3 regions of the Tumebacillus algifaecis genome follow, and region 1 is predicted to be linked to each of the others. Evidence: predicted binding sites of a transcription regulator. Region 1 holds the regulator's gene; each other region holds the start of a gene.
The links. Region 1 encodes LexA, which represses DNA repair genes until DNA is damaged. Its sites were predicted from a motif close to CGAACATATGTTCG; they were not measured.
Positions count from the first base shown of each region.

Region 2: a site for LexA is predicted at 5,857-5,870, ahead of CIG75_RS10865 (DNA polymerase IV). Genes of this name have one in related genera too.
Region 3: a site for LexA is predicted at 3,826-3,839, ahead of pcrA (DNA helicase PcrA). Genes of this name have one in related genera too.

Region 1 is NZ_CP022657.1:2,268,196-2,279,105, reverse strand. Features, by position in the region: gene CIG75_RS10105 (class I adenylate-forming enzyme family protein) at 1-246, opposite strand, end outside; gene fabG (3-oxoacyl-ACP reductase FabG) at 246-986, opposite strand; gene lexA (transcriptional repressor LexA) at 1,226-1,849, shown strand; gene glnA (type I glutamate--ammonia ligase) at 1,947-3,281, opposite strand; gene CIG75_RS10085 (MerR family transcriptional regulator) at 3,338-3,763, opposite strand; gene CIG75_RS10080 (methionine gamma-lyase family protein) at 3,946-5,205, opposite strand; gene CIG75_RS10075 (ATP-binding cassette domain-containing protein) at 5,247-5,954, opposite strand; gene CIG75_RS10070 (hypothetical protein) at 6,037-6,819, opposite strand; gene CIG75_RS10065 (RNA polymerase sigma factor) at 6,816-7,367, opposite strand; gene CIG75_RS10060 (hypothetical protein) at 7,386-8,063, opposite strand; gene CIG75_RS10055 (ABC transporter permease) at 8,060-10,237, opposite strand; gene CIG75_RS10050 (ABC transporter ATP-binding protein) at 10,230-10,910, opposite strand, start outside.
Region 2 is NZ_CP022657.1:2,615,695-2,626,604, forward strand. Features, by position in the region: gene mutS (DNA mismatch repair protein MutS) at 1-941, opposite strand, end outside; gene CIG75_RS10850 (YlbF/YmcA family competence regulator) at 1,078-1,500, opposite strand; gene miaB (tRNA (N6-isopentenyl adenosine(37)-C2)-methylthiotransferase MiaB) at 1,497-2,969, opposite strand; gene CIG75_RS10860 (class I SAM-dependent methyltransferase) at 3,840-4,418, opposite strand; gene CIG75_RS10865 (DNA polymerase IV) at 4,554-5,801, opposite strand; gene CIG75_RS10870 (hypothetical protein) at 5,951-6,487, opposite strand; gene aroA (3-phosphoshikimate 1-carboxyvinyltransferase) at 6,727-8,007, opposite strand; gene CIG75_RS10880 (prephenate dehydrogenase) at 8,029-8,895, opposite strand; gene trpA (tryptophan synthase subunit alpha) at 8,956-9,792, opposite strand; gene trpB (tryptophan synthase subunit beta) at 9,789-10,910, opposite strand, start outside.
Region 3 is NZ_CP022657.1:830,285-841,194, reverse strand. Features, by position in the region: gene ligA (NAD-dependent DNA ligase LigA) at 1-298, opposite strand, end outside; gene CIG75_RS03685 (bifunctional 3,4-dihydroxy-2-butanone-4-phosphate synthase/GTP cyclohydrolase II) at 311-1,513, opposite strand; gene pcrA (DNA helicase PcrA) at 1,537-3,774, opposite strand; gene CIG75_RS03675 (AAA family ATPase) at 3,916-5,058, opposite strand; gene rseP (RIP metalloprotease RseP) at 5,257-6,294, shown strand; tRNA gene CIG75_RS03665 (tRNA-Pro) at 6,442-6,518, shown strand; tRNA gene CIG75_RS03660 (tRNA-Pro) at 6,557-6,633, shown strand; tRNA gene CIG75_RS03655 (tRNA-Pro) at 6,661-6,737, shown strand; gene CIG75_RS03650 (geranylgeranylglyceryl/heptaprenylglyceryl phosphate synthase) at 6,783-7,499, opposite strand; gene CIG75_RS03645 (YerC/YecD family TrpR-related protein) at 7,566-7,859, opposite strand; gene CIG75_RS03640 (DEAD/DEAH box helicase) at 8,071-10,260, opposite strand; gene CIG75_RS03635 (amidohydrolase) at 10,399-10,910, opposite strand, start outside.

The DNA of each region.
Region 1 (10,910 bases):
GAAGACAGCGCCCGTCTTGCCTGCCGCAAACAGCAGTTCGAGATAGGAGGCTGAGTTGGGAGCCAACAGCGCAATCCGGTCACCAGGCCCGATACCCTGTTGTTGCATCCAACTGGCCAGTCGGTTCACACGAAGGTGCAACTCCGCATAGGTGAGGCGCAGGCCCGTACCCGCCTCGACCACCGCCGTCTTGGCGGGAGTGAGACGGGCGCGGCCTTCCAGCCATGGAAACCGCGCCGTCCCCATCAGAAGCTCAAGCCTCCATCGACAGCAAGCACCGCGCCGTTAATAAAGCTCGCTTCATCGGAGGCCAGGAACAGATAGGCATTCGCGATGTCGCGCGGCTGACCGAGGCGGCGCAAAGGGGTCTGTTGCTTCATCACATCAAGCACTTTATCCGGAACCTTATCGGTCATGTTGGTGGTGACAAAGCCCGGTGCGACCGCGTTGACGCGCACGCCTTTCGGACCGAGTTCTTTGGCCCACGTCTTGGTCATGCCGACCACCCCTGCCTTGGTTGCAGAGTAGTTGGTCTGACCGACATTGCCGTACTGAGCGACGACCGAGGCCGCATTGAGGATGACCCCGCTACCTTGTGCCATCATCACTTTAGCAGCCGCTTGGGTGCAAAGAAAAACGCCAGTCAGATTGATCGCGATCACCTGATCCCACTGCGCTTGCTCCAGTTTGACCAAAAAACCGTCGCGGGTGATGCCAGCATTGTTGACGAGAATGTCCACACGGCCAAAATGTTCAACAGCAGCCGCTACGACCTGCTCCGCATCATGGGACGACGACACGTCCGCTTTTATAAAATGAGCCTCTGCGCCAAGTCCGCGCAGCTCTTTAACGACAGCCAATCCGTTTGCTTCATCAAAATCGGCGATGATCAGCTTTGCCCCCTGTTGCGCGAACAAGAGTGCTGTCTCCTTGCCGATCCCGTTTGCTCCGCCTGTGATGATCGCTGATTTGTCCTGTAACCGCATTGATCGATCCCTCCATCATGTACACGTTCTAATGACACGTTCTGTTAATGAAAATTATACCACGCATTGTTACAGGGCAGTTGCAAGGGTCAAAACTCAGCCAAGGGTGAGCAAAATAAGAACTTACGTTTGTATCCGCTACCAACCTGTGGTATAATTTCATCAACAATGAATTGGCGAACATATTTTCCCATCATCATATAGTGCTCATACCATGTAGTTGAGGAGTGTTTCTTGCAATGATCAAGCTGTCCAAGCGGCAACAGGAAATCATGGAGTTTATCAAAAGAGAAGTCAAAGACAAAGGGTATCCCCCATCGGTTCGTGAAATCGGTGAAGCGGTCGGACTGGCCTCCAGTTCCACCGTGCACGGTCACCTCGCCCGCTTGGAGCAGAAGGGCCTGATCCGCCGTGACCCGACCAAGCCACGCGCCATCGAGGTGCTTGACGAGGACCAAGCGACCGACTCCCGTTTTGAATATTCGACCGTGATGGCCCCGATCGTTGGCCGTGTAACGGCAGGCTTGCCGATCACCGCGATCGAAAACGTGGAAGACTACTTCCCGTTGCCAACTCGCTTTGTTGGTGACAGCAATGTATTCCTCCTGAACGTCGTCGGTGAATCGATGATCGATGCAGGGATCTACGACGGCGACCTCGTCATCGTCCGCCAGCAAGCTACCGCACACAACGGTGAAATTGTCGTCGCCATGACGGAGGACGATGAAGCGACCGTCAAGCGCTTCTACCGCGAAGCTGATCATATCCGCTTACAGCCGGAGAACCCGACCATGGAAGCGATGCACTACCGCAACGTCACGATCCTCGGCAAAGTGGTCGGCGTGTTTCGCGGAATTATGTAAACCTACTATCCTTCCGCCCGCTTTGGGCGGTTTTTTTATTTGTCGATCATCCAACACAATCAAAAAAACCTGCCCACAAGGGCAGGTTTTTTACTTCTTAGTACATGGTCAAGTATTGGTTGCGCTCCCATTCGGTGACGGTTGTGCGGAACATATCCCATTCGATTTGCTTCGCTTCGACAAAATGTGTGACGACATGTTCGCCAAGAGCGCCGACCATGATTTCGTCAGCCAGCAGTTCGTCGATCGCCTCTTTCAGCGAAGCCGGCAAGGAGTGGATGCCATTTTCCAAACGCTCTTCTTCGTTCATGACATAGATGTTGCGGTTGACCGGATCGGCCAGCGGCAGATCGCGACGAATGCCATCCAGACCTGCTTGCAACAGCGCTGCCAGTACGAGGTACGGGTTGCACGCCGGGTCGGGGTTGCGGACTTCAATCCGAGTGGACAGACCGCGGGATGCCGGGATGCGAACGAGCGGCGAGCGGTTTTTTGCAGACCATGCGATGTAGCACGGCGCTTCATAGCCCGGAACGAGTCGCTTGTAGGAGTTGACCGTCGGGTTGGTGATCGCTGCAAAACCGCGCGCATGCAACAACACCCCGGCCAAGAAGTGTTTCGCAGTTTCGGACAAACCGAGTTCATCGCTTTCATCGTAGAAGGAATTGGTGTTCCCTTGGAACAACGACAGGTGGCAATGCATCCCCGAGCCGTTGATACCAAAGATCGGCTTCGGCATGAAGGTCGCATGCAGGCCATGTTTGCGGGCGATCGTTTTGACTACCAGTTTGAAGGTCATGATGTTGTCAGCCGCGGTGACAGCATCCGTATATTTGAAGTCGATCTCATGCTGACCGACTGCAACTTCATGGTGAGAGGCTTCGATCTCAAAGCCCATCTCTTCGAGCGTCAGCACGATTTCACGGCGGCAGTTTTCACCGAGATCCACCGGTGCGAGGTCGAAGTAACCGCCTTGGTCGTTAACCTCGGTGGTGATATTCCCTTGACCGTCGAGCTTGAAGAGGAAGAATTCCGGCTCCGGACCGACGTTCATCGTATCAAAGCCCAGCGCTTTTGCATCTTCCAGCGCGCGCTTGAGCGTGGAACGCGGGTCGCCTTGGAACGGCGTGCCGTCCGGCATGTAGATGTCGCAGATCAGGCGAGCAACTTTGTAACCTTTTTCCGTTTCCCACGGAAAGATCAGCCAGGTGTTGAGATCCGGGTAGAGGTACATATCGGACTCTTCGATGCGAACAAAGCCATCAATTGAGGAGCCATCGAACATCATCTTGTTATCCAACGCTTTCTCAAGCTGGGAGACCGGGATTTCGACGTTCTTGATCACGCCGAGCAAATCGGTAAATTGCAGTCGGATGTAACGCACATTCTCTTCTTTGGCCATGCGTTTGATGTCTTCTACTGTGTAGCTCATTTCTGGTTCTCCTCCTCAGGCTCCATCCTCATGCGGGATGAATGCTCTATGTTTATTTAATGGAAAAACCGCGATAGGTCGCCAGCGTTGAACGGGTTGTTACCCGGCATCGCCGGACGGCGCAGCATTTCCTTTTTCAACATGTCGCGCAGTTCACGATCTGATAGATCTCGTTTCACATCCTGTGCGATCTGCTGCACCTGTTCTTTTGGCGTAGCAGGCAACAGATCGGAAGCGGTCTTGGCAGGTCCAAGCACCGTCTTGATCCCGGCAATGTTCAGCCCTTGGTCGATCAGCCGCTTGATCTCAAGCAAGCGTTCCACGTCATTGAAGGAAAACAATCGCTGATTTCCATCTGTACGTGCTGGCCGGACCAAACTGTGCTGTTCATAGTAGCGGATCTGTCGGGCGGTCAGGTCGGTCAGCTTCTGGACGATGCCAATCGGGAATAGGGCGAGATTGCGTCTGATTTCGTCGTTCATTCACATCAACGCCTCTCCTTTGATAGCCTTATTATATGTCGTGTCAGGTATAGGTGTCAATGCATGTAAGGAAAGTTGACATGAAAATTTTTGAGATCCTGGCAACAGACAAAAGACCATGTCGGAAAGGGAGGCCCCTCCCCCATAACATGGTCTTTTCATCCACTTCCTATGTCAGCTTTTTACAACAAGCCTTTTTCTTTCAGACCAGCCACTGCCGATAACACGGCTACTTTGGCGTGGGCGTACGTTAAGCCACCTTGGAGGTAGCCGATAAACGGTTCACGGATTGGACCGTCAGCCGACAGCTCGATCGATGAGCCTTGAATAAACGCACCCGCTGCCATGATCACTTCGTCAGCGTATCCAGGCATCGCCCAAGGTACCGGCTGGACATGGGAATCGACAGGTGCTGCCGCCTGGATCGACTGACAAAATGAAATGAGTCTCTCCCGCGACCCAAGCTGTACCGCTTGGATGATGTCGGTGCGCGGCGCCGTTGAAGCGGGATGTGTGATCAGCCCGAGCTCCTCAAACAGCCCAGCAGCAAATACCGCCCCTTTCAGCGCCTCCCCCACAACGTTCGGGGCGAGGAAGAAGCCTTGGAACAGCGTGCGATTCGTGCCGAGCATCGCCCCTTGCTCCGCCCCGATGCCCGGTGCGGTCAAGCGGCACGCGGCACGGTGTACCAAATCGGCACGCCCCGCCACATAACCACCGCTATGTGCGAGACCACCGCCCGGATTTTTGATCAACGAACCGACGATCAGATCGACGCCCACTTCGGTCGGCTCTTGACGCTCGGTGAACTCGCCATAGCAGTTATCGACAAAGACGATCACATCCGGCTTGATCTTCTTGACAAAGCGCACCATCTCACCGATCTGTTCCACCGAAAACGAGGAGCGCCACGAATAGCCAGCCGAGCGCTGAATGCCGATCATCTTCGTGTTCGACTTGATCTTGTTGGCTACAAGGTCAAAATCGACTTTGCCGTCCAAAAGCGGCACGGAGTCGAAGGAAACACCGAACTCCTTCAACGACCCTTCCCCATCTTCACCGCGCACGCCGATCACTTCTTCGAGCGTATCGTACGGTTTACCTGTGATGTACAGCAGTTCATCACCTGGACGCAGGACACCGTATAGCGCCAGCGCGATCGCATGCGTTCCCGAAACGATATGAGGTCGCACCAGCGCAGATTCTGCGCCAAACGCCTTGGCATAGACGCGTTCCAATGTTTCACGGCCTGCGTCGTTGTGACCATACCCGGTCGAAGAAGCAAAATGAAAATCACTCACCTGTTCCTCTTGGAACGCTTGCAACAGTTTGGCCTGGTTATAGACGACCGTTTCGTCGATCAGGCGAAACTGCGCAGCCAATTTCTGTTCAATCTTGGCGGTCAGTTGCACCCAAGTCGGATTCTGTAAAAGTTGTAGCAAGGACAAAATACGTCTCTCCCATCTATGAAACATACTTTCCACTATACCATAAAAAATCGCTGTAAATCGCCGATCCGTTGCACCGCACCGCTCTCACCGATCTGTCCTTCCTTGATCACCACCACCTGCTCATCTCCCAGCGGATCAATCTGCTCGATCTGATGGGTGCTCACGATCACGACCGCATGGTAGGACAGCTTTTGCAACTGCTGACGAAAGTACAACGTCTCTTGCAGATCGAGCCCTTCAAACGGCTCGTCCAAGATGCAAAGCCTTGGATAATGGATCATGGCTTGCACCAGACCTACTTTTTGCAACTCGCCGCCAGAAAGCTTGCTCAGCTTTCGCCTGCTCTGCTCGGTCAAACGCGCTCCAGCGATCATCTCTTCCACGCGCGCTTTGACTCGCGCGCGTGGAATGCCTTTGTGAATCGCAGCGTTGGTTAAAAACTGCGCCACCGTCATCTCCGGGTAACCTGTGAACTCCTGGGGCAGATAACTGGTCACGCGGCGCACCTCTTCGATCGACAGCAACCTGCGATACGTCCCTTGCTGAGGGTGTTTGACCAGTTGCGTATACAGTAGCTCACCTGAACTTGGCACGACCCCTGTCGTCAGCAGTTTCAACAGCGAACTCTTCCCGGCTCCATTTCGGCCGATCACATAGGTCAGTCCGCTGGAAAATGTATACTCGATGTTTTTCAAGATCGTCAGCGGACCTTGCTGATACCCGACATCTTTCACTGTCACCCTCATGCTCAAGCGGTTTGCACCGCCCGTCGTTTCCAGAGATAGAACAGTCCGAACAACAACAGGCTAATACCGAGCGCTGTCAGTCGGGATGGAAGAAAATACGGCTCCCCTGGCGCGGAAAACAGATTGAAATATTTGAGCTTGGCGTGAAAGAGCACCTGAGCCGTCCACAAGGCCAAGCAGAAACCGAGCGCCGCCTGCGTAGACACCCAGTTGGAGAGTACAAAGCAGACCGCTCCAAAAAGGAACATCGGCACTGCCCATGACAGCAGCAACCCGCCAAGCGATGCGGCGTCCCCCCGATCATCCAGGACAGAGGAACAGCGGCGATCATCTGAAAGCCGACCACCAGCACAAAGCGTGCGCTCAACTGCTGCATCAACGTGTACGCGCTCAATTTCTCCAAAATGCTCATGCCCTCATTTTTCGGCCAGAATGCGTAGGCGACCACAGCGATCGTGATCAAGGTGACATAGGTCAGCCATTCCAACAGCGCATGCATTGGGAGGTCACTTCGCGCCCGGGTTGCGGACAGCACGGTTGCCCCGATCATCAGCACGGCGGTGCCGATCCACCCTCGGCTGCCATACACGTTCCACTGTGCAGCGAGCAGGTCGAACAGCTTGCGAACAAGCGGTTGCGCTTGCTGATAGGACTCCAATTCAGCACGATGGTCGGTCGGTTGGTGCGTTTCGCTCCGTTTGACGTTTGCGATCAATTGCAAGGTCGATTCAATCGAAGGGGTCGGCGCCGTAAAGCGCTCCAAGCGTCCGCTCCACTCCTGCTCCAAACGCTCAACTTCCTCGTCGCTCCATTCTTCCAACTCCTCAGACGCATCAAAAACCGGAAATCGTTCCTTCATCTGCTCATCACCTCCCGCTCCGACTCAGCTTCCTTTAAAATGCTCTCTAACTTTTGCAACCCGCGCACGACCTGCGTTTTTACAGTATTCACAGGCAATTCAAGCGCGGCGGCGATCTCGCTGTGTTTCATGTCCTGATAAAAGCGCAGATACAACACGGTACGATAGGCGATCGGTAAGCGATTGAGCGAATCGATCATCCATTGGCGCTCCACTTGCCTGTCGATCAAATTCGTAACTGACGCTGGCGACGCCTCTTGTGTTTCGATCGGCAGTTCCCGCCGCGTTGACGCTTTCTTCCAATAATCTCGACAGGTGTTCGTCGCAATCTTGTACAGCCACGGCTTGAAGCGATCGGGCACAAAGCCCCGCTGACCCTGCTGATAGATCGCGACAAACGTATCCTGCACCAGATCTTCGGCCACTTTCTCATCGAGCGTCATGCGATACAAATAGCCAAACAGCGGCTTGTGGTGGCGAAAAATGATCGAATCCATCGCCGCATCGTTGCCCACCGCCAACTGCCGCATCGATTCCTCATCCTGCACGATATGCCCCCTCCTCTCCTATCGTTGCTTGCGCGCAAATCGCCACATCATCACGGCGCTCAACAGCACAGCAAGTCCCGCAAAAACCAATCGATTGTGTATAATCCAGACATCATCCGCGTCGTGCAATTTCCAGTGGAAGGCAAAATAGCTCACCGAATTAAAATGTAAGATCACGCCAGAGTACGCCCCCATCAGTCCTTTGATCACCGCGAACAGCATCCAAAAGCAAAGGCCCGCCAGCAGTCCGCCCAGTGAGTGGCGCATCAACACCGTTCCCAGCCCGACAACGGCTGTGCAGATCAGGTAGAGCGGCATCGTGAACAGGAGCGCCTTAAAGACCTGTTCGGACAGAGCATGCGCAAACCACATGGACAGCACGACCATGATACCAGAAAAGAACAGCCAGCCGAACAACAACCGCTCGATCAAAAATGCCAAGCGCCGCATCGGGTAAGTAAAAATCAGTTCCACGTACGACGAATCAAAATCGATCATCAACGGCCACGTCAAAAAGAAGATCAAAAGCAACACGCCAACCGTCTCATAGAGCAACGAAACGGTATCGGAGACGCTCCCTATATAAAGCGAAACGACATTTGCCGCAAGCAGGACCAGCACCAGGATGCCATATGCGAACCAAGAGCGAATCCACAAGCGCAACAGCAATGCGTATCGAGTCAGCAACCCGTTCACTGGGCGGCTCCTCCTTGCTCATAGAGCGTCAACGCTTTTGCCATATCGAAATCCTCCGGTGTTTGCGCCAACTTGTACTGCTTATATAAAAAGCGTATCAATGCTTCATACTCACGCGGCCCTTGCTCGTCATACCGTCCGATCGTCTCGATCCAACGTTCCGCCTGCTTCCGAAGCGCTTCTTCTTCTGGTTGCAGATGGTGCTGTGAATCCCAAAAATAGGTCTGGGTATAAAACTCGACAAAACGGTTATGGTCATGCGTATCTTGGAACTCTTTTCGTACCGCCCATTTTATCGCATTTACTAACAGATCGAGATGATAGGCATACTGTCCATCCGAGGTGAAAAACGCGGGATCCAAAGGCAACTGGACCAGATAGTCGGTCTTATAGTAATACATGTCTGCCTTTCTGCCTAACGTATACACGCTCCAATACTGCAGCAGAGAATCTTGTACGGAGGTAGGCTGAATCGCAGAGGCTCCGATGACGAACACCGCTTGCGGTGCCTGCTGTACACCAAGGAGGCGTTCCATATAGTTCCACCCTTGCAGTTTTGCTTGAACTTCTGCAGTTGCATAGGCGATCACGTCAGGATGCGCATATACGCGAACTCCTTCGACCGTCTTTGCGGTCAGATGTCCGCCGACAAGTGCCAAGTCGGTCGCTCGTCCGGCAAACGTGTTGGCCCCCGTCTGTGCAATCGACATGGCCAGCACCGCATCCAGTTCCTCCGCCTGCTCGATCTGCACGGTAAACTCGGTCGGACTCGGCTCCTCAAAAGTCACTTCCCGTAACTCAAAATTCAGATAGCGATTATTGTGCTCACGCGCTTTCCAAAATTCTCGCTTCCCGATCAGCGGATACCAGCCGCTTCCTTTACGCAGGAACACACGCCCCTCCTCTGCAAAGGAGGTCGATGCAAACGCATCCCAATCGGTTTGCAACACGCTGCCTTCATAGCGCATGGCGAGTTCGATCGATTCTTCCGACGCGACCGACTCCGAAAGCGTGACATTGATCGAATCTCCCACCTGTTCCCAGACGATCGCAGCATCGTTCTTCGCTCGTACTTCTTGCACCTTCAGATCGCCAAACAGCGCCAGATCAAGTTGCCGCGTTGGCTGTGTCCCATGATAGGTCGCTGTCAGCACCGCGTTGACCGTAATGCGATTGCCCCCCAGCAATGTGACTTGCAGATCGGTGCGATCCATCGAGAACTGTGTGTCCAAGCGCCTTGGGGTCTGCTCATAAAAATTTTCGTTGTTCTCTGGCAGCACCATCCGCGCTTGGGCAAACTGAACGTGTTGCTCCAGCTTCCCTTCATACATCTGCAATCGCCATGCGGTAAGCAGCAGAGCGGGCACGATCGCAATCACCAGCCCCAATCTGCCATACCGCCGCTCCGCCCCCTCCTGCCGATGCTTGCGGTACAACAGCAACATGAGCAACATAAGCGCCACACCGAACAGCAGAACTGCCGACTGGTGCAGCCACACAAGCGATTGATTCCCTGATAATTCGAACACATCTCCAAATGGGGAAAAATAATATTCGGTGAAATAAGGAGCCAACAGCCGCAGTCGCGGATTCAAAGAAGAGTGCCCGGCCACCTCGATTTGAATCCAGGACATTGCCACCCAAAGCACAGGAATCAGCAGATAGACCAGCCGGTTTTTGATCGTCTTTCCGAGCCAAAAACAAAGCGTCGAAAAGAAGAACACCGCGCCTCCCACATTCAAAAACACAAACGCCATGTGCTGTAGCCAGCCCTTCAGGTCATAGTTCCCTGTCGCCAGCCATCCCCCGAAAATGATCAGCGTCATCAAGGTGAGCACAGCGCCATATGCTTGAACAACCAACCATTTGCCGATCAACCATTCGCTGTTTTTCACTTTCCAGACTAGCAACAACTGCTCAAATCGGCTCGAGTGGTCCTTTTGAGCGAGATACGTTCCGACCAGACCTGCTACCAGCAACATCACCCACAGCACATACCACCGAAACAACAGCTCATAGAAAAACCCGGCCCGCGTATTCGGCAGATCGGTCACTTCATAAAATCCGACCGCTCCCAACCAAAACAGTGCAAAAAGAATCAAAAACCCCATCATCGTCTTGCTACGGAGCAGCAAAAGCCCTTCATAGCGCAACACCTGGCGCAGTTTAAACATGTTCCATCCCCCTCAGGATCGACATGTACCCATCTTCCACCACAGGCTTGACCAACTCTGCACCTTGCAGTGGAGGTGCACCAGCTAAAATGCGCAGGATTAAATCGCTGTGTTCCTTGCGCGAGGCGATGATCGTATGCTCTTTTTCGATCTCCTCATAGCGATTTGCAGGTACGATCGCCTCATAGACCAGACCCTCCGCCTTGGCGGCCAATTCTTGCAGGGAGCCTTGAAATTTCAGCTCCCCTCGCAACAGGACAGCCGCCTGATCGCAGCTCGCTTCGATGTCGCTGACGATGTGCGTGGAGAGCAAGATCGTCCGCTCCGCACTCAGCCTCGCGATCAGATTCCGAAAGCGAATCCGCTCCGCTGGGTCGAGTCCGGCAGTTGGTTCATCCACGATGATCAACTTGGGGTCACCGAGCAACGCCTGTGCGATGCCAAGGCGGCGCTTCATGCCGCCCGAATAACCTTTGACCCTTTTGTTCGCTTCGTCTTGTAGGTTGACTTCCTGAAGCACCCGCTCGACTTGTTGCTGACGCTCCCGACGGTCGGACAAGCCTTTCATCGAAGCTGCGTAATGCAGAAATTCCTTTCCGGTAAACTGCGTCGGCAGATTGAAATGCTGCGGCAGATAACCGAGCAGACCCCGAATCAGATGCCCTTCCTTTCG
Region 2 (10,910 bases), 350 kb from region 1:
GGCCGCTCGACAAAGCGACGTAAAAGCCTTCCGCCCATCGCCGTCACCGTCTCATCGAGAAGCCCGAGCAGTGCCCCATGCTTACCCTTGTCGCGAAGCGTCTCGATCAGCTCCAGATTGCGGCGTGAAAATGAGTCTAGCGTCATATATTCATCGCTCGTGATATAAGCGGGCATTTTCAAATGGCCTAAACTCCGCTTTTGCGTCGCGGACAGGTAAGACAGCAGCATCCCGGCCGCGGAGACTGCCAACGGGTACTGCGCCAGTCCGAACGAATCGACAGAGATCACGCCAAAATGCTCGAGCAGCGTTGCGCTGGCCCGATCATGGCGGTGAGTCTTCTCCCCGCCAGTGGTCAGAACCGTGCGCAACAGATCGTGCATGGTAATTGCATACTCGCTGTTCTCCTCTCCCGCCGGAACGACGACTTCGGCTGGCTGGAAGCGGATCATCTCATCGAGCATCGCCTGCTCATCTGCATGTTCCACAACTGACAATTCCCCCGTCGAGAGATCACAAAACGCCAACCCGAACATGCCGTCTTTGGGCACGACCGACGCGAGGTAAAGGTTGGTCTTTTCTTGAAGTGCTTTGCTTTCGATCACCGTGCCCGGCGTCACGACGCGCACGATCTCACGGCGCACGATGCCTTTAGCCGCCGATGCATCTTCCACCTGATCACAAATTGCCACCTTATAGCCTTTTTCCACCAAGCGTAGCACATAGTTCTCCGCCGAATGGTGTGGTACACCGCACATCGGAATTTTTTCATCCGACCCGCTACCCCGCCCGGTCAAGGTGATTTCGAGCTCCCGCGCAGCCGTCACCGCATCATCAAAAAACAGTTCATAAAAATCGCCTAAGCGAAAAAACAACAAGGCGTCGGGCGCCTGTGCTTTAGTATCCATATATTGCTGCATCATCGGTGTAAACTTCGCCATTCAGCTAAATCCTCCCGCTCTATGCTCATTCGTTGTCCATTATATCAAAAGTCGCGAAAATTAGTCCCTACCTTATTCAAACAAAAAAGCCTGATTCCTCTTGTGAGAAACCAGACTTTTCCATTCAATCATGTTCTTATGCTGAGCAAGTGGACGCGCTGCCGGTACAGCCTGCACTGGCGGAAACTCCGTCACAGCCAGTCGCGGGGCAGGATGAGCAACATCCGCCCTCCTGTTCCAGCACGATATCCAAACGACCCGACAGCGTCGCCGTCAAAATCTTCGTCACATGCTCAACCACTTCGGACAGCCCTTGCTGTGCGACCGAGAAATGTCGAACCACATCGAGCCCTTCCAGACTGTCGAGCAAGGTATCGACCGCCTCGCCTGCCGCTTGCTTTTGCTGCAATTCTGCAATCAGGTTCTGCGCTTCTTGGTTCTGATGCAGATCGCGTTCCGCTTGTTTAAAAATGGACATCTCCAGCGACCGCGTCACCATTGCGCCGATCTGTTCGGCACGTTCTGCGAGCACAGGATGTTCGGCGAGCACGTTGCTCATACGCCCACCCCCTGCGGAAGAATTTCACCACGCAAGTACCAAGTCTTGGCTTCGGTCACTTTCACATGGATCAGTTGGCCGATCAGCTCTTTCGAACCTACGATATGCACCAGTTTGTTCGACTCGGTACGCGCTTGCAGCACGTCTGCATTCGTCTTCGATTCGCCTTCCACCAACACTTCCAGCACTTGACCGATCAGCTTTTGGTTTTGCTCCAGCGAAATCTTGTCTTGCACATCATTCAGGCGGTACAGGCGTTGTTTTTTATCCGCTTCCGAGACATCATCGGGCAGACGGGTAGCCGGCGTGCCAGCGCGCGGAGAGTAGACGAACGTGTAGGCGCCTTCATAACGCACCTCTTCAATCAAGGTCACCGTTTCTTGGAACTGCTCTTCCGTCTCGCCTGGGAAACCGACGATGATGTCTGTGGTCAGCGCAACATCCGGAATGCGAGTTTTGATCCGGTTGACCAGATCGAGGTACTCTTCACGGGTGTACCCGCGCTTCATCCGGCGCAACACCTGCGAGGAGCCAGACTGCACCGGCAGATGGATGTAGTTTGGAATCTTCTTGTGACGAGCGATCGTATCGATCAGCTTGTCGGTGAAATTCCACGGGTTGGAGGTGGTGAAACGGATGCGTTCGATCCCTTCCACCTGCGCAGCCATCTCCAGCAGATCAGCAAAATCAACATCCTGCAGATCGATGCCGTAATCATTGACGTTTTGGCCGAGCAACGTGATCTCTTTGTAACCGTCCGCCGCCAACTGCTGGATCTCTTCGATCACATCTTGCGGCAGGCGGGAACGCTCTTCGCCGCGGGTAAACGGCACGATGCAATAGGTGCAAAACTTGTTGCAGCCATACTGAATGTTCACCCATGCGCGCACATCATCTTTGCGAACTCTCGGCAGATTTTCGATCGTGCCCTCATGCGCTGCATCCCAGACCTCAAAAATCGTCTCCTTGCTGTGGTGCGCCTCTTCGACCAAGCCAGGCAACACATGGATGTTGTGCGTACCAAAGACGAGGTCAACATGCGGGTGTGTGGTGCGGATGCGGTCACGAACTACTTCTTCCTGTGCCATGCATCCGCACAGACCGATGATCAGGTTCGGATTTCTCGCTTTCAACGGCTTCAAGGAACCGAGGTTGCCCCAGACTTTGTCCTCCGCGTTTTCACGAACGGCGCAGGTGTTATACAAAATAAAATCGGCATCAAGCATCTCACGAGCTGCCTTATAGCCCATCTCTTCCAGCATCCCGGACATGATCTCAGTATCATGTTCGTTCATCTGACAGCCGTGTGTGCGAATAAAATAGGATTTCCCCTCACCCAGGCGGCCAACTTCCTTGGCGATCTCGCGGTAATCGACGCGCTGTCGCTCCGCAATCGTCGGGCGGTGCGTGTCAGCAGCATGCTGGTCCAGATCGTCTATATGAATGAAACCTTCGTTGTTTGCGCTCATCAGAATCCCCTTCCTCTACTCGTTGACTAACTGCCATTATATCGAAATTCGCAAGTGAAATACAAGACAAGTTAACCAACCTCCTACCATATGCTGTCGATCCACGCTTGTCATCTCGGGGACTGAGACGCAACGAGGGCAGGAACATCTCGAGGTGTCATTTGCTCTGGGGGACGTCGTAGCTTGCCATACGCTCGCACAAATCAAGTGCGCGTCCTCTACTATGTAAAAAAACCCGCCTAGCCAGGGCGGGTCTTCGTCATTTTCCCTCACAAATGGTCATGAGCATTTGTGGGGGGATACCGTACAAATTTGCTCGATATCACGTTCCAAATCCAATCAGAAGGAGTACGTTGAATTTGTTGAGAACTGTTTCTTATATTAAAGAAATGTCTCCTTCTGCACAAGCTGTACATTTTTCTAGTCTTACATGATTTAACCATTCTCATGCTACGACCAGTTGAGTTCGTTCAGATGATCAGCAGCGAGCCAACCCCGCTTGTCACGAGCAGGTCCCTCGCACACCGGCGGCGCTGTTGCGCCGAAATCCGCCTCGCTCGATGTGAGGCGAAACGGACTGAGGAATCATGACGTCGCACCCATTCCTTTCCACCTTCTCCTTGCTGATGTGTGTCGCAGTCACTACTTCGCGAAGCAATCCAGTATAAAAATTCGTGCTTTAGCTCAAGTGATGACAGGATCGTTCAGGCCGCCAACGCTACCTTGATTGCGCCGCGTCTTCACCCTCACGCACTCATCCACTTTGTGTAAAGTACAAATTTTTATACCGCAAGGAACAATCCCCTCACCGCGACAACCTGCACGTCTTTGCCTGTGCAACACATCCAGACTTCGCCTAACACCTAGTCCCTATTTTTGGCAAATATAGACGAAGGCGGGCGGTACGTTCATCGGAACAAATCCGATCTTGACACTGCGAAAACGCTCTTGGAGCTGTTTTTTCATCTGTAAGGAGTATTGAAAAGCGATAAATTTACCGCCTGGCTTCAAGCTTTCTACCACTTCGCTGAGCAACTTGTCACGCATGTCCTGCTCAAAATTGGCAAACGGCAACCCAGAGAAGACAACATCGAGTTTGCCCATGCCAAACTGTTGCAACGCGTGATTCAACTCGGTCGCATCGCCCCAGTAGTTCAGGTTTGGGGACTGCTCTTTCAATCGGTTGCGCATCATCGGGTCCGCTTCAAAGATCACCGCCTGCGCTTTACGATGCATGCGACGGTTGATCGCCCGCGTAAACACGCCAGTACCCGCGCCAAGTTCAGCGACAGCGCGCACTTGGTCCCAATCGATCGGCTCTAGCATCTTGTTTGTCAAATAGCGCGAACTAGGCAGGACGGACCCGACCTGCTTGGGCGAAGTTAAAAATTTCGAAAGAAAAACAAATTTATCTGAACGTCGCGTATTTTTCACGTATTGAATATCCAAGTTACTCAATCTCCTTAGTCGGATTTTTGGTGATGATTTCATCATACGCGATAATCGGTCAGAAGTCATCGGGAAATTTTTTATAAAATAAAAAAAATAGAGCGCCTAGGCACTCTGTTTAGAATTTTCGATTTTTTATCGATAATGTCCGCCAATCTTCCCGGACCGCTCAAACGCCTGCCCCGCTTGTGTCAAAGAAGCGGCACGCACCAACGCGGTGTTGCCAAAGCGGTCTTTGATGCTGTCGATCGTGTACGCGAGACGACGTTCGCGCTCGCGATCATGGAAGAGGTCGAGTTGCTGTTCTCCGTCATCACCTAAGTTTTCCACCGAGATGCCGACGGAGCGCACCGCCGTACCTGACCATTTCTCGTGGAAAATCTGACAAGCCGCCGCATATACCTCGCGGGTGATGTTGGTCGAATAGGGCAGTGACACCTGCCGCGAAAAACCGCCGACCAAGCCATGATATCCGCAGTGCATGTGGACGGTTCGCCCGTTGCGTCCCATCCGCCGCAAGCGGCGACAGACATCCTCACACAGTTCGAGCAGCACCACCTCCACCTCGGCAGCCGTCTCGTAATCGCGAGGCAACGTCATCATATGCCCAACGCTTTTCATGTCTTGGCGAAATGTGTTTGGCGTGACCGGCGAATAATCGATGCCGTTGGCGGAGAGATGGTACACTTCGCCCATGATGCCAAACCGCTTTTTTAACAGATGCAGCGGATAGCGAGCGAGGTCGCCGATCGTCACGATGCCGCGCGAGTGAAAATGGCGCTCCATGCGGGAACCGACGCCAAACAGTTCGCGCACCGGAAGTGGATGCATCTCCCGAACGATGTCCTGCGGCTTCCACTCCCAGATCCCTTCGGAGGACTTTTTCGCCTTCGTGTCACAGCAGACCTTGGCGACCAGCTTGTTGTAGCCGATGCCCACCGAGCAGACCACGCCCGTCTCCTCCCGCACCAAGCGCCGAAACTGGCGCGCCACCTCCCAAGGCCCACCCCATAGCTTTTCCGTCCCCGACAAGTCGAGGAAAATTTCATCGATCGAAAACACTTCCACCTGTGGCGTGAAACGTTGCGCGATCTCCATAATGCGCACCGACACTTCCACATAGGTCTCCATACGCGGACGTACGATCACCGCCTGCGGACACTTTTGCTGCACCATCCACAGCGGATCGACCGTCTTGATCCCAAACTGCTTCGCCTCTTTGCTCGCCGCCAGCACAATGCCGCTGCGTCGCTCCGGATCGCCGCAGATCACGACCGGCTTGCCGCGCAACTCGAGGTTTTGCGCCTGCTCAATACTCGCGTAAAACGAATTCATATCGACCAGCAGAATCTGCCGCTTATCTGTTAAATCGTACCCTTCCACAATATCACCACCACTAAATTAAGAACAAATGTTCCTGTATTGTTCTTAGTATATGCGAACATAGGTTCGTGATGCAATCAAAAAATGTACCACTTCTCCCGAAGTGATACAGTAATATTGATGCATATTGATAGAGTGATTTAATATCGTCATTTCAACCGCCCTTTGACGCGCAGGTGCTGGAAGCTCATCGGTTCGGCCTTTTCATGGCGATGTTCATCATGAAAAACGAAGACGCCGAGCAGATAACAGCCAGCCATCGCCAGCAGTGCCACGCCATCCACCCACGGGCCATAAAAACCCACAAGGTTCATCGGATGTGAGAACATCGACAGCCACCCAGACAGCACCAGCAACAGTTGAGTATCCCAGGCCCCGCCGTTCAGCCATTTGTAAAGCAGGAACAGCCCGGCTGGGCCGTGGACGCACAGCATATACCAGAGCGACTCCGCCAGCATGCGCTCGCGCTCAAAATGGCGGGCCTGATAATAGCCGACCATCCCCATCGACAAAGCCAGCAGCGTCCCGAGCACGATCGTCGCCACATCGAGCACGACCATCGCCCCAGACGTTGCACCTAAGAAGCGCCAAACCAGATACGGCACCAGCAAAATTTTTATCAAGATAAACAGGACGATCACAACCTGAGCGGTGACAGTGTGATAAAAAAGCTGTAGATTCCTCACGCGAAGGCCCCCTTGCGCTTGTTCAAGTTCATTCTATTCAGCGCTTGGCCACAAAAGACGTACAATCTCCGACATCGTAGAGCGGATGCCTCGATCTCTACCGATAAGCAATCGAGGACCCCAACAAAAAAAGGCCTGCTCCGCACAAGGAGCAGGCAAACTATGATAGGAGTGGAGAGAAACCAGAACTAAGCTTCTTGGCAATAGAATACTCGATTCCCCTTCCGCTTGTCAATGAATTATCTGATATTTTGCACAAGTTGTGCAAACCCTGGAAACGACACATCGACCGACTCCCAGTCGCGAATCGTCGCAGGCCCGTCAGCAACCAAGGCGGCAACTGCCATCGCCATCGCGATACGGTGGTCATGGTGCGTCTCTACGATCGCACCGCCGCGCAGTTTCATGCCTCCGATAATGCGCAGACCGTCTTCCAACTCTTCCACCTGTGCGCCGAATTTGCGCAGTTCGGCTGCGGTGGTGGCGATGCGGTTGGACTCTTTGACCTTCAGCTCCTTCGCATCGCGAATCTCCGTCACACCTGCGGCTTGCGTGGCGGCGACGGCGAGCACCGGAATCTCATCGATCAGGCGAGGAATCATCGCACCGCGCACGGTGACGCCTCGTAACGCCCCGGCTCGCACGCGCAGGTCAGCGATCGGCTCGTCACCGGAGACCCGCTCGTTAAGCAACTCGATCTGCGCCCCCATCTCGCGCAGCACATCCAAGATGCCGGTCCGCGTCGGATTGATGCCGACATTGCGAATCAGCAGGTCGGAGCCGGGCAGAATGGCGGCGGCAACCAGCAAAAAGGCGGCCGAGGAAATATCGCCTGGCACTTCGATCTCCGTTGCCGTCAGCTTGGCCCCCCCGCGCACCGAGGTGTAGCCGTCCGCTTCGAATACGGGCACGCCAAACGCTCGCAGCATGCGCTCCGTATGATCGCGGGACGGTTCCGGCTCTTTGACGCCCGTGCTGCCATCCGCAAACAACCCGGCGAGCAAAATGGCCGACTTGACCTGAGCGCTTCCGACCGGAGAGTCATAGTTGATCCCGCGCAGATTGCCACCGCGCACCGACAGCGGGGCGAGCCTGCCGTCCTCACGCCCGTCGATCTTGGTGCCCATCTCCCGCAAAGGATTGGTCACGCGCCCCATCGGGCGGCGGCGAATCGAGGCATCGCCTGTGACCGTGCAGTGAAAGGGCTGTCCCGCCAAAATGCCGAGCATCAGGCGGGCGGTGGTACCAGAGTTGCCCACATCGAGCAGGTCGTCAGGCTCTTGCAATCCGTGCAAACCAGCGCCAGTGACGCGCAGTTCTGTCTCGGACAACCTCTCGATCGCCACACCCATCTTGCGAAAACAATCGATCGTGCTCAAGCAGTCTGCACCCGGCAAAAAGCCGCGCACATGTGTCACACCATCGGCCAACGCACCAAACATGACGGCGCGGTGCGAGATCGACTTATCGCCTGGCACCTCGACCTCGCCTTGCACGCGCCCGGCCGGTTCGATCACCATATCCATCGAATACTTCCTCCTCTACTTCATCCCGTCGCGAAACTCTGCCGCTTTGGAAAAAAAGTTCTCGATCTCAGGCCCTGCTTCCTGCTCTAGCATCCCCAAAAAATGATGAATGCTCTGCTGCCAGCCCTGTAGCAGGTCGCGGATCACATCGCGGTTGCTGAGCACGATGTCCCGCCAGATCAAAGGGTTACCGCTTGCGATGCGGGTCACATCGCGAAATCCGCCCGCTGCGAGCCGGGCATAGAGCGCCCCGCTTTCCGATTCCAGCGACAACTTGGCCACCTGTTCAACCAGTTGCGCCGCGATGATGTGCGGCACATGGGAGATCGCCGCCACCACCTCATCATGCAGATTGGGGTCGAGCACCATCACCTGCGCCCCGATGCGTTCAACTGCCCACTTCCATTTGGCAAACACGTCAGGATCGCTGTCCGCAAACGGAGTCAGCACATAGACGGACCCCTGAAACAAGCGCGAGGTCGCCGCTTCCACGCCAGAACGCTCCGATCCAGCCATCGGATGCCCGCCGATAAAAACAACGGAGGCAGGCAGCAAACGCCGCGCCTCCGCACAAATTTCCCGTTTGGTGGAGCCGACGTCGGTGATCAAGCAACCTGGACGAAGCGGCAGCTCGGCCAGAACTTCGAGCGTAGCAGCCATCTCGCGCACAGGTGTCGCCAGCACGATCAGGTCGGCATCTTGCACCGCGTCTTGCAGCGAATCTGCCACATGATCGACCACGGCGCGCGACAACGCCAGCTGACAGCTCTGCGGATTGAGTTCGACGGCGGTCAAATGTTTGACACAGTGGGATTGTTTCAGCGCCAAAGCGAGCGAACCGCCGATCAAGCCGCAACCGATCAACACCGCTTTTTCGAACATCGGCATCTCCTCCTTCGGGATGGGATTGAAGAATCGACAGGAATTGGGGGATTCCTGTAATTATGCTTCTTGCTTGTTCGGATACAACGGCGCTTTCAGGGAAGCCGCAAACTGAACAAGATCCTGCTTCGTCGCTTCAACAAGTGCCGCATCTCCAGCTTGAAGCGCATCGGCGATCGCAGCCGTTTTTTTCACGATAGCTGAGCCGACGACAACACCGTCTGCAAACTGACCGATGATCGCCGCATGCTCCGGTTTGCCAACACCAAAGCCGACCGCTACGGGGAGTGCGGTATGCTTTTTCACGCTGGCAACATAGCTGGACAGGTCGGCATCCAAGTTTTCACGCACGCCTGTGACGCCCAGGGCGGCGACACAGTAGATGAAACCTTGGCCTTGCGCCACAATCTTTGCGATGCGCTCCTGCGAAGTCGGAGCGACGAGCGGGATCAGATCGACCCCCGTCGCCAAACCGGCAGCGAGCGCTTCCTCGCTTTCTTCCAGCGGCAGATCGGGGATGATCACGCCGTTTGCCCCCACCTCTTTGGCGGTTTGGAAGAAGTCATGCACGCCCCACTGAAACACGGGGTTGGCATACGTAAAGAGCACGAGCGATGCTCGAACTTTCGGGCGTACGCGGCGCACCAGTTCAAACACGTCCGGCATCCGCGTGCCGCTGCTCAGCGAGCGCAAGGAACCTGCCTGAATCGTCGGGCCGTCTGCGAGCGGGTCGCTGTACGGAATGCCGATCTCGATGATGTCGGCACCGATTTTGTCCAATTCCACAATCACCTCTTCGGTGATCGCCAAGTTCGGGTCACCTGCGGTCAGAAATGGCATGAATGCTTTTTCACCCGTTTCCTGCAGTCGTCTAAACGTGTCAGCGATGCGAGTCATGCGTCGATCCCTCCCAACATCTCTGCGACTTGATGCACATCTTTGTCACCGCGCCCGGAAAGCGAGACGATGATCAAATGATCGGACGGAAGTTCTGGCGCCAGTTTGACCACCTGCGCGATCGCATGCGACGATTCGAGCGCTGGGATGATCCCTTCGACCCGGGAGAGCAGTTGGAACGCATCGAGCGCTTCTCCGTCGGTGATCGGCAGGTACGTGGCGCGACCTGAGTCGGCGAGGTGCGCATGTTCCGGACCGATGCCGGGGTAGTCGAGACCTGCGGAGATCGAGTGGGCCGGCTGAATTTGTCCGTGTTCATCTTGAAGCAGATAGGTCAGCGAGCCGTGAATGATGCCGGAGCGACCTTTGGTGATCGTCGCAGCGTGGCGCTCGGTGTCCACACCTTCGCCTGCTGCCTCCACGCCGATTAAGCGCACGCCTTCGTCTTCGAGGAACGGATAGAAAATGCCCATCGCGTTCGAACCGCCGCCCACACAAGCGACGATCGTGTCGGGCAGACGCCCCTCCTCTTTCAAAATCTGCTCACGCGCCTCATCGCCGATGATGCGTTGAAAATCCCGCACCATCATCGGATACGGATGCGGGCCGACGACCGAGCCGATGATGTAAAACGTATCTTCCACATGCTCTACCCAGTGCCGAATCGCTTCGTTGGTCGCGTCTTTCAACGTTTTCGTTCCCGATTTGGCCGGAACGACTTCAGCGCCCATCAGCTTCATCCGAAACACGTTGAGCTTTTGACGCTCCATGTCCTCTTCGCCCATGAACACGGTGCACTCCAGACCGAGCAACGCCGAAACGGTCGCCGTCGCCACACCGTGCTGACCAGCCCCAGTTTCTGCGATAACGCGTTTTTTGCCGGTCACCTTCGCGAGCAGACCTTGCGCCAAACAGTTATTGATCTTGTGGGCGCCCGTATGGTTGAGGTCTTCACGCTTCAAGTAGATCTTCGCACCGCCAAGATGCTTCGTCAGATTTTCCGCATAGTACAGCGACGTCGGGCGTCCCGAGTATTTATGGAGATAGTAGCGGAGCTGCTGCTGAAACTCCGCGTCGTTTTTGTAGTGGTTGAAATCCTGCTCCAACTGCTCCAGCGC
Region 3 (10,910 bases), 1.4 Mb from region 1:
CTCGCTTATCCCAGTCGCGTAGCTCATCTGCATTCTGCGCTTTGTCGAGGCTCCACAGGCGCGCCAAATGTTTATGCTCCGGGAACGAATCGATCAAGATGCCGCTGCCGACGCGGTGGGTCGGCGAATTGGGAAAGATCAGGCCCGTCTCTTGTTCCAAGGCGACCAGTTCGTCATACAGTCGGTCCCATTCGGCATCGGTCACCCTCGGGTTGTCCAAGGTGTAGTACTGATAGTCGTAATCGGTGATCAGTTCGATCAGTTCACGGATACGCTTCTCTTTGTCCTGTCCCGTCACGGCTTGCCCCTCCTAAAACTTCAGCATGTGGCCGAGTTTGGCTTGTTTCGTTTTTAAGTAACCTTCGTTGTTTTCGTTCGATTCCATCTGCAAAGCGACGCGCTCGACCACTTCAAGCCCGTGGCCGGAAAGACCTTTGATCTTGCGCGGGTTGTTGGTGAGCAGTCTGATCCTGCGCACACCAAGGTCGCGTAAAATCTGGGCACCGATGCCATATTCGCGCAGGTCCGCTTTGAATCCAAGCTGTTCGTTCGCTTCGACGGTGTCATAGCCTTGGTCTTGCAACTGGTATGCTTTCAACTTGTTGATCAGACCGATGCCGCGTCCTTCTTGACGCATGTAGAGCAGAACCCCTTTGCCCGCTTCATCGATCTGGCGCAGTGCCGCTTCTTTTTGCGGGCCGCAGTCGCAACGGAAGGAATGAAATATATCACCAGTCAAACACTCCGAATGCACGCGCACCAGCACCGCTTCGTCAGGCGAGATGTCCCCTTTGATGATCGCGACATGCTCTTTGTCGTCGATCGAGTTGGTGTATGCGACCATGCGGAAATCGCCAAACTCGGTCGGCATCCGCACATCGACCGCACGGTTGATCAGCACTTCGCTCTGTTTGCGGTAGGCGATCAGATCGGCGATGGTGATCATCTTCAGATCATGCTTGTGTGCGATCTGTTCGAGGTCGGGCACGCGAGCCATCGTTCCGTCTTGATTCAGCACTTCGCAGATCACGCCGGACGGGTACGCACCTGCGAGGCGTGCGAGGTCGATCGCCGCCTCCGTGTGTCCAGCCCGGCGCAGGGTGCCGCCATCTTTTGCGATCAGCGGGAAGATGTGGCCCGGCTTTTTGAAGTCGTCCGGCTTGGTCGCGCGATCGATCAATGCTTGGATCGTCACGGCGCGCTCAAAGGCGGAGATGCCTGTGGTCGTCCCATCTTTCGCATCGACCGACACGGTGAACGCGGTGCCATGCGTGTCGGTGTTATCCTCGACCATCGTGCTCAGCCCAATCTGTTTGGCCCGCGCCTCGGTGATCGGAACACAGACGAGTCCGCGTCCTTCGGTGATCATAAAATTGATCACTTCCGGAGTCGCATATTCGGAAAGTGCGATGAAATCGCCTTCGTTTTCGCGGTCTTCATCGTCTACGACGATGACCACTTTTCCTTGGCGCAGGTCTTCAAGCGCTTCTTCGATTCGATGAAAGTGTGCCATCTGACTCTTCTCCCTCCAAAACTCTAGTCCTCCACCTTGACGATCGGCGCAAAGCGTGCCAACAGCTTTTTCATGCCGATGGCGAGGTCTTCAAACTGGATGTACAGCTCCAAGTTGTCACCAACGCCTTCCGACTTCACGATCTCGCCAAGTCCCCATTTGCGATGTGCGACCCATTCGCCCACTTCCCACGTCAAATTGGGATCGGCACCAAACCCGCTCGGCACGCGGGTTCCGTTTTGCAGGCCCGGAATGTCGCTTCGAACGCGCTCCTGTGCAGGCTGGCGGCGGATGATGCCCACTTCTTCCAACAGGCTCGGTGGAATTTCGCGAATGAAACGGGACGGTGGATTGGCTTTGATCTGACCGTACATCATCCGTGACCCAGCATGAGAGATGAACAGTTTCTCTTCGGCGCGGGTGATTCCGACATACATCAGGCGCCGCTCCTCCTCGACGTCGCGTTCATCGCCTTGGGTCAGCGTTCGATTGCTCGGAAACATGCCTTCTTCGAGGCCGACGAGGAACACGACGGGAAACTCCAAGCCTTTTGCCGCATGCAGTGTCATCAGTTTGATCGACTCCGGTCCCGTCTCCCCTTCCGACTGTTCGCTGTCGGCGATCAACGCCACATCGGACAGGAACTCGACGAGGCGATTTTCTTCGGTCATTTCGTGCTTGTTGTCAAACTCTGCGGTGACGGAGAGGAATTCGTCCAAGTTTTCCAGACGCGCATCGGCTTCCAGCGTTTTTTCCAGCTCCAGCTCTTTGCGGTACCCAGTGAGCTTCATCACCTCTTCAGCCAAGTCCGTGACAGAAAGATACGGCATTTGCGTCGCAAAGTTGCGCAAAAGCAGGACGAACTCTTTGATCGCCCCGTTCGCTTTGCCGCGGATGCCGACGTTTTCGATCTCCATCAGCGCTTGAAAGGCGGAGATGCCGTGCGTCGCAGCATAGTCGAGAATCTTGCCGACCGTCGTATCGCCGATCCCGCGTTTGGGCACGTTGATCACGCGGGTGAGCGACAGGTCGTCATTCAAATTGGCGATCAAGCGCAGGTAGGCCAAGATGTCTTTGATCTCTTTGCGCTCATAGAACTTGACCCCGCCGTAGATCGTGTAGGGAACGGTCGATTTGAGCAACGCTTCCTCGATCACACGGGACTGGGCGTTGGTGCGGTAGAGCACAGCGATGTCAGAATGTCTGCCCCCGCCCTTGAGATGTTCGAGAGTTTGTTGGATCACAAATTGGGCTTCCGAATGCTCATCATACGCTTTGTAGAGCTTGACCAGTTCGCCTTCAGCCTTGGTGGACCACAAATTTTTCTCTTTGCGTTCGCGGTTGTTGGCGATCACATGGTTGGCCGCTTCCAAGATCCGTCCGGTTGAGCGATAGTTTTGCTCGAGCTTGATCACCGTCGTCTCCGGATAGTCTTTCTCGAAATTGAGAATGTTGGTGATGTCCGCACCGCGCCAGGCGTAGATCGACTGGTCGGAGTCGCCGACGACGCAGATGTTGCGCTTTTTCTTGGCCAGCATCTGCACCAGCTTGTACTGCGCTTTGTTGGTGTCTTGATACTCGTCGACGTGGATGTAATGCAGGCGATTTTGGTACAGCGACAGCACATCTTCGTGATGTTGAAACAGATAGACCGTCTTCATGATCAGGTCGTCAAAGTCGAGCGCATTGTTCGACTTGAGTTTCTTTTGGTAGGCTTCGTACACCTGGGCAGCCACGCCGCCAAACACGTCGCCGTCCCGGACGGTGGAAGCGAAGCGCTCGTGGGTGAGCAGATCGTTTTTCGCATTGGAGATCGTGGCGAGCAGACCGCGCGGGTCGAACTTTTTCGGGTCGAGATTCAGTTCCTTTAAGCACTGCTTGACGGCGGTGAGTTGATCGCCCGCATCGAGGATGGTAAAGGAATTGGTGTAGCCAAGCTTATCGGCATCGCGGCGCAGAACGCGCACGCACATCGAGTGAAACGTCGAGATCCAGATGTCATGCGCAGTCGGTCCAATCAGGTTCTCGACTCGTTCGCGCATCTCGCGGGCCGCTTTGTTGGTGAATGTGATCGCCAGAATCTGCCACGGCGCAACGCGGCGCTCTTCGATCAGATAGGCGATGCGGCGGGTGAGGACGCTCGTCTTGCCCGAGCCTGCCCCTGCGATAATCAACAGCGGGCCTGCACTGTGCAACACCGCCTCTTTTTGCTGCGGATTGAGATTTTCAAGCATCTTCTCCCCGCCTTGTATTGAAAACATGTGAGCAACACCTCATGTCAGTTCTACTTCTTTTATCGTAGCTAATTATAGCAAACATAAGTTCTCCCAACCAAGCACTCTCGCCCACAAAAAAACAGACGCAGCAAAAATGTTCTCTGAGCCGCGTCTCGTGAGGAATTGCTATTTGCCGCGCGTATCGGCGAGCCGAACCAGCATCAGATCGGCAGCGTACGGGCCAGTTTTTGCATAGAATTTGCGAAGTTGCGCGAGTTCGACCGTGACGATATCGCGGGGCATCAGCATGTGAAATTGGATCAAGGTCGCCACGTTCAGCGCAAAATCGTGCGAGTAGCCAAAACGTGTCAAAATGCGATAAGACAGTTGCGCGCCGAGGTTTTCGTGGTCGTAGAAATGTCCGTTCAGATCGGTTTTAATGTGCGCCTTGGGAATTTTTTCACCTTGCACGCTATAAAAATCGCCTAGGTCACGTCCTTCCCGTATGTCGGCACCGTTGTCGATCAGCACGCGGTCTTTCGCTTGCCAGCGCCCGAACGGGGTGGTGACGACACCGAGGAACTGTTTGATGCCGGGGTACGCTTTGCCAATGTCGTGGAGCAACATCGTCCAGACCATTTTTAACGAACTGCCGGCAACCGTTTCACTCGCTTTGATAATGTGCTCATAGACGGTGAAATGATGGTGCGGGTTGTGCTGATCGACCGGAATTGCGTTGTGCAGTTCTGGCAGCCATTTTTCTAAACGCCCGTCCGCCTCCAGTTCGCGGATCAATTTGCACGGCTCCTTGATTAGACGCGCTTTGTGCGCATGGAAAAATGCGGCCGCTTCCTCGTCGATCGGCTCTTTTGTGCGCACTTTGATCTTGTCGAAACCCTCCGCATAGGTCGGGATTTGCAGGAGACGTTCAGCACGGCGAAGCTGCTCTTCTGAGAGCGACAGTTCACCCTGCTCGCGGAGCTTTTCGTTGTTGGCGAGCGCCGTCTCAAGCGGATCGTTTAGAAAAATTGCCTCGGTCGCATAACCGTGCTTTCGCGCGAGTTCGAGGTATGGTTTGCGGTAAGTGGGCGTGCGAAGCTTGGCGTCGAGCACAATGTTGCGACCGCTTTGCATCGCGGTACGCAGTTGGTCTTGCAACTTTCGAAACACCAGATCTCCGCTGTTTGTGCGGACATCCTGTTCACCAGATGTCGCATGATGGGACCTGTCGCCCTGAATCCAGATGCTGTTCGTAGCTTCGATCAGTTCGCGGGCGACTGCTGATTTTCCGCTGGCCGGGATGCCGACCAGCACCGTGAGGACAGTCATTGAGGCGCTCCCTCCTTTGTTCTCTTTCATTATCATGCGCTGTTCTCGAAAAGTACACACATCATCGCACGCGGCGTACAGTCAAGAAGTCCCAACTTATGTTATAATGGGTCGTGAATATTCTGTTTATCCGGCTCATAAGTATGTTCGGATGCTACTGCCTGCATATTATAGAAGGAATGGGAGTGATGACTCGAAATGAACATCGTGATGGCCCTACTCGCACTTGGGTTCCTTATCTTCATCCATGAACTTGGTCACTTCTGGGCTGCGCGTGCCACCGGCGTCCGCGTCGATGAATTCGCCGTCGGTTTCGGACCGTCGATCATCAAGCACCAGCGAAACGGTGTCTTGTATCGATTGAATTGGATACCGCTTGGCGGGTACGTGAAGATGTACGGAGAGGACAACCCGGAAGCGGCAGCCGCACCTGACAACTTCAACAATCGTCCCGTCGGTGCACGGATTCTCGTCATCGTCGCAGGCGTGATCATGAACATCATCGGCGCGTTCGTGATTTTGGCCTTGCTGTTCAATATCTACGGCGCACCAACGCCAAATCTCTTTGTCGGCAGCGTACAGGAAGGCAAGCCGGGCGCGGCAGCCGGTCTGTTGGCCGGCGACCAGATCAAATGGGTCGAAGGCAAAGAGCTGAAGTCGCCAGTCGATTTTAACAGCGCTGTGCAAAAACATGCGGACACCCCGATGGAGATCGGCGTGCTGCGCGATGGCAATCGTGTCGATCTGACGGTCACACCGAAGATGAATGTGGAAGAAAATCGTCCGATGATCGGAATTGGCCTCCAACAGCAGACAAGCTTTGTCAAAGCTGGCGGCTTCGGTGAGAACACCAGGCAGGCGCTGCGCAGCACCGGAGAGCTCACCGCGCTTACTTTTAATGGCTTTAAACAGTTGGTGACCGGTGCGGTCTCGTTTAAAGAGATCGGTGGTCCCGTGGAGATCATTCGCATCACAGGACAGGCATCCGATAATGGCGTTCCGCATTATATGTATATTGTAGCCCTGTTGTCGGTCAACCTCGCAGTGCTCAACATCCTGCCGTTCCCGGCGCTTGACGGTGGACGACTGGTGTTCCTGCTGGTCGAATGGGTACGCCGCGGCAAGCGAATTTCGCTGGAACGAGAAGCGAGCATCAACTTCGTTGGCATTCTGTTCCTGTTGACGTTGATGGTGGTCGTGACGTTTAAAGACGTGTTCAACATCTTCTCGAATTAGTCGATGATCCCCTCTTCGGAGGGGATTTTCTTTTCCTCCAAAATTCTTACCGAAAAAACTATTGACTCTCTTCTTCGCCCTATGTTATTCTATATCTCGTTGACGGGTGAGCAACACACACTCGAACAACTGCGAAATTGGTAATATCGGAATGTAGCGCAGCTTGGTAGCGCGCACGCTTCGGGAGCGTGAGGTCCAGGGTTCGAATCCCTGCATTCCGACCATCTTTACTCTTTGATTGTCATCGTGCTTTTTGTAGGATCGGAATGTAGCGCAGCTTGGTAGCGCGCACGCTTCGGGAGCGTGAGGTCCAGGGTTCGAATCCCTGCATTCCGACCATTTTTATTTCCCACCAAGTTCATACGCCGGAATGTAGCGCAGCTTGGTAGCGCGCTCGCCTTGGGAGCGAGAGGTCCAGGGTTCGAATCCCTGCATTCCGACCAACGTGAAAACCACCGATGTGATGTCGGTGGTTTTTTTATGCTTTCCTATTTAACAGCGCGGATCGTGTCGGCGAGAACGGTGCGCCAATTGTCTGCATACAGGGCATTGCCGACGATGATCGTATCCGCATGTTCGGCCATCGCGGCCGCCTTTTCGTAGGAGTCGATGCCTCCACCGTAGAAGAGATGAGCCCGACGAGTGGTGCGGGCGATTTCGGCGAGCAGTGCAGGGTCGCCAAACGTGCCGCTGTATTCGATGTACAGCACAGGGATGGAAAAAAGAGTCTCGGCTGCAAGCGCGTAGGCTGCCGCTTGCGAAGCGGTCAGGTTGACATTGGCTTTGGTAAGTTTGGCCACAGCCGCCGCCTGATGCAAAACGAGATAGCCTTCGACCAACACTTTGTTCCAGTCGATCCATGATCCGTATTTTTCAATGGCTTCGGCGTGCGCACCGATCAGCCAGTGCGGGTCGGCAGTGTTGAGCACGAGCGGGATAGCATAGCCGTCCACTCCGTCAACCACCGCATCGACAGTTGAGATCTCCTGCCAGAGCGGGAGGTTGGGTGCGAGGCGGCGGAGGCGGCCAAGCAGCGCGTTGGTGTTTTCATAGGTGATGTCTTGGGTGCCGCCGAGGAAGACGGCGTCAGTACCCGAGGCCGCGATCGCTTGCAAAGCTTGGTCGCAGATCGTGCGGGCTGGGTCGAGTTTGACGACGTGCCGCCAGTGGCGCCAAGGTGATGACAGCTGTTCACTCATCATCATGCTGGTGCCTCCTCTCACTTGTCATAACAAAACCCCTGCCGCTAGAGTAGCAAGGGTTTCTGTGCACTATTTCTCTTCTAGACGATCGAGCACAAACTTGTAGCCATCCGTGCCGTAGTTGAGGCAGCGTTTAACGCGGGAGATGGTAGCAGTGCTGGCCCCAGTTTCTGCTTCAATCTGGTTGTAAGTCTGACCTTTCCGGAGCATGCGGGCTACTTCCAGTCGTTGGGCCAAAGATTGCACTTCGTTGACTGTGCAGAGGTCATCGAAAAACTTATATGCTTCTTCAAGCGTGCGCAGTTGGAGGATCGAGTCGAAGAGCTGATCGACCGTTCTGTCGCGCAGTTTATCAAGTTGCATGAGCTATCCCCTCCAAAACCCCCAAATGTTTGCGGTGCACAGGCGGTACAGCAGTAACGCTTTACTCCTATGACGCTATACTATTCGACAATCGGAATCAACATTCCTGCCACAAAGTTGCTCTTTCCTATTATTGACTAGAAAGCTCTGCGATGCAAGATTCCTCCTGTCGTTCGAAGCGAAATCACAACTCGCTCGCTGCTCTGTTCGCTCAGCGACCGCCAACGCGCACCGCTTTCCACTTCTGCGCCTGCACCCAGACGCGCAGCCCTTCGACATCGCGTTCGATCTCGTCTTCGATCCAACGCTGAAAGTTCATTGGCAAGTATGCAGCAAATTTGCTGGCCGGACCCCCTTCCGGTTCGGCGCTGCGACCCATCATCAAGTATTTGAGTTCCGTATGGCGGGTCAGCACTTCGACCAGAAAGGTGACCAGCTTTTTGGCAAATCCCTTTGGAATCTCGCCGCCTTCCAGCGTGATCGAAAAAGTGCTCTGCTTGATCACAAGCCCCAAGCCTTGTTCGCGAAGCCAGCCGCGCAGCAGGGTGGCCAAAGCGTTTTGGCGGCGAGTGCCTGCAAAATCGTACAAGGTCAACGCTCGCGCCCCTTCTTGCAACACGCACACACCTGCTTCAAACCCTTGCCTTTTCGCGAGCAGGCGCGCTTCCTGCAAACGATGCCACGCCCGGGGGCTCAGGTAGTCGTACTCTTCGTTGCCCGTGTAGACCGCGTAGATTTGCTCTGCGATCTGCGGATGCACCTGACGCCCGCCGGACAGCCAGAGCGGACGCTTGCCATCAAACGCGGGGATGACATAGACCATTCCCCGCTTCTCATCGATCTCCGTGATCTCCCAGGTCGCCCCGCCGAGCAACACCGTCTCCCCCGCCATGACGAGCGGGGACGCTTCGATCGTGCCGACCAGCCGCGTGCCGTGCATCACTTTGTAGAGCACCGGCGTTTGGAAAACGGAGTAAAAATCCCGCGAGCGCACAAGTCGTTCCCCTTGGATGCCGGGGATGCATCTGCCTTCGACCACTTCCAACCAATCCTCTTCCAGCATCCACTGCAGCAGTTCACGGACACGAGTTGACTCAAGCTCTGCAAAAGTCGGGTTGGCTGCGATCTCCTCAAGCAGTTCGTCGCGAAACACGCCCTGCCGCTCGGTGCAGAGGGCGAGCAGCTGGTGAAACAGCAGATCGTAGACTGCCGTTCTGGGCTCTGGTGGCTCGATCCATTTGTCAAAAAGCAGTTCGGTCACCGCCACCGCCTGCACCAAGTCCTCCTCTTCGGTCGCGTACATCATCAGGTAGGAGTCGGTCCCTGCGCGTCGTCCCGAGCGGCCAAGCCGCTGTTTGAGCGAAGAGACGGAAGAAGTGGCGTCAAGCTGCACGACGAGGTCGAGCGAGCCGATGTCGATCCCAAGCTCTAACGTGTTGGTGCTGACGACAGTAAGCGGCTGTGCGGTCGTGCGCATCTGCTCCTCGATCCACTCACGCTCTCCTTTGTCGATCGAGGAGTGATGCGGGTAGTAGCGCTTGGTGTACAGCGCTCCGCTGAGCTGTTTCCCCGTTTCGTTCAGCTTGTGAGTCAACTCTTCGACTTGGCCGCGGGAGTTGCAAAAAAGGATCGTTTTCTTCGAGCGGGTCAGGTCGTAGATGTCGCGCACGAGCGCTTGGGGAAGGGTGGTGTTTTCTTTTCCAAAATAGTCGGCTTGCAAAAAGATCTGACGCTTCTCGTCGCCCGGGTTGAGCACGGCCACGCCATCCGGATCATCCGCATACAGGTAGCGCTGTGCAACTTCGGGCGATCCGATCGTGGCGGACAGGCCGACCATGACCGGAGTTTGCAACAGATAGCGGCGCATGCGGTGGAGCAAGGATTGAACGTGCAGGCCGCGGTCGCTTTCCAGAAAGGCGTGCAATTCGTCGAGAATGATAAATTCCACGCCTTGGAACAGGCGAGGCACTTTCTCGGTATGGTTGACGAGGAGTGATTCGAGCGACTCCGGGGTGATCTGCAAAATGCCGCGCGGGTTGTCGAGCCAGGTCATCTTTTTGCTGCGCGAGACATCGCTGTGCCATTTGAGCAGCGGGATGTCGAGCGTGTCGGTCAAGCGTTCGATCCGTTCAAATTGGTCATTGATCAGGGCACGCAGCGGCGACAGATAGAGGACCTTCAATCCATTAAGACCTTCCCCGGTCTGCCCCGCCTTTTCCAAAGCGCTCAAGATCGGCAAAAAAGCCGCCTCGGTCTTCCCCGAAGCGGTTCCTGCCATCAGCAGGCAGTGGCGCTTTTCGAGCAAGACCGGAATGGCCGCTTCCTGAATCGGAGTGAACTGGCGCCACTCCAGATCCCAGATTTTCTTTTGGATGGTCGGGCTGAGCAGTTCAAAGGTCATTCCGGCTTCCTCCTATTCCTCGTGCAGAAGAGCGTCAGTTGATCGGTGCGAGCAGTTCGACAGGCTGTCGGTGCAAGCGCGATCCGCTCCTGTTGACGATCAAGATTACTTTCTCATTCTATCCTTCTGTTTGCGCACTTAAATCCCTTCCACAATCCGCTTGGCGCGCGTTTCGATTTCTGTGAGCAGCGCTTGCTCGTCAAGTTTTGTCAATTTGCGGTCGCGCATGAGAATTTCACCGTTGATGATCGTGGTATGCACGTCCGCACCGTTGGCGCTGTATGCGAGCAGCGCGGAGACGTCATGATGAGGTCGAAGATGAGCAGCGTTCAGGTCCACCAAGATCACGTCCGCCCGCTTGCCCGCTTCCAAAGTGCCGATACGATCTTCGAGGGCGAGGACCTTTGCGCCTTCGCGAGTCGCCATCTGCAGGACTTGGCTGGCATTCAGCGCAGTCGGGTCGAACGTTCGCACTTTTTGCATCCAGGCCGCCGCTTTGATCTCTTCAAAAAGATCGAGCGTCGTCGCGCTGCCCGGCCCGTCAGTGCCAAGACCGACGGTGAGACCCGCCTGCATATATTCGACGATCGGGGCGATGCCACAGCCGAGTTTGAGGTTGGAGACCGGATTGTGCGCGATGCCGCCTCGCA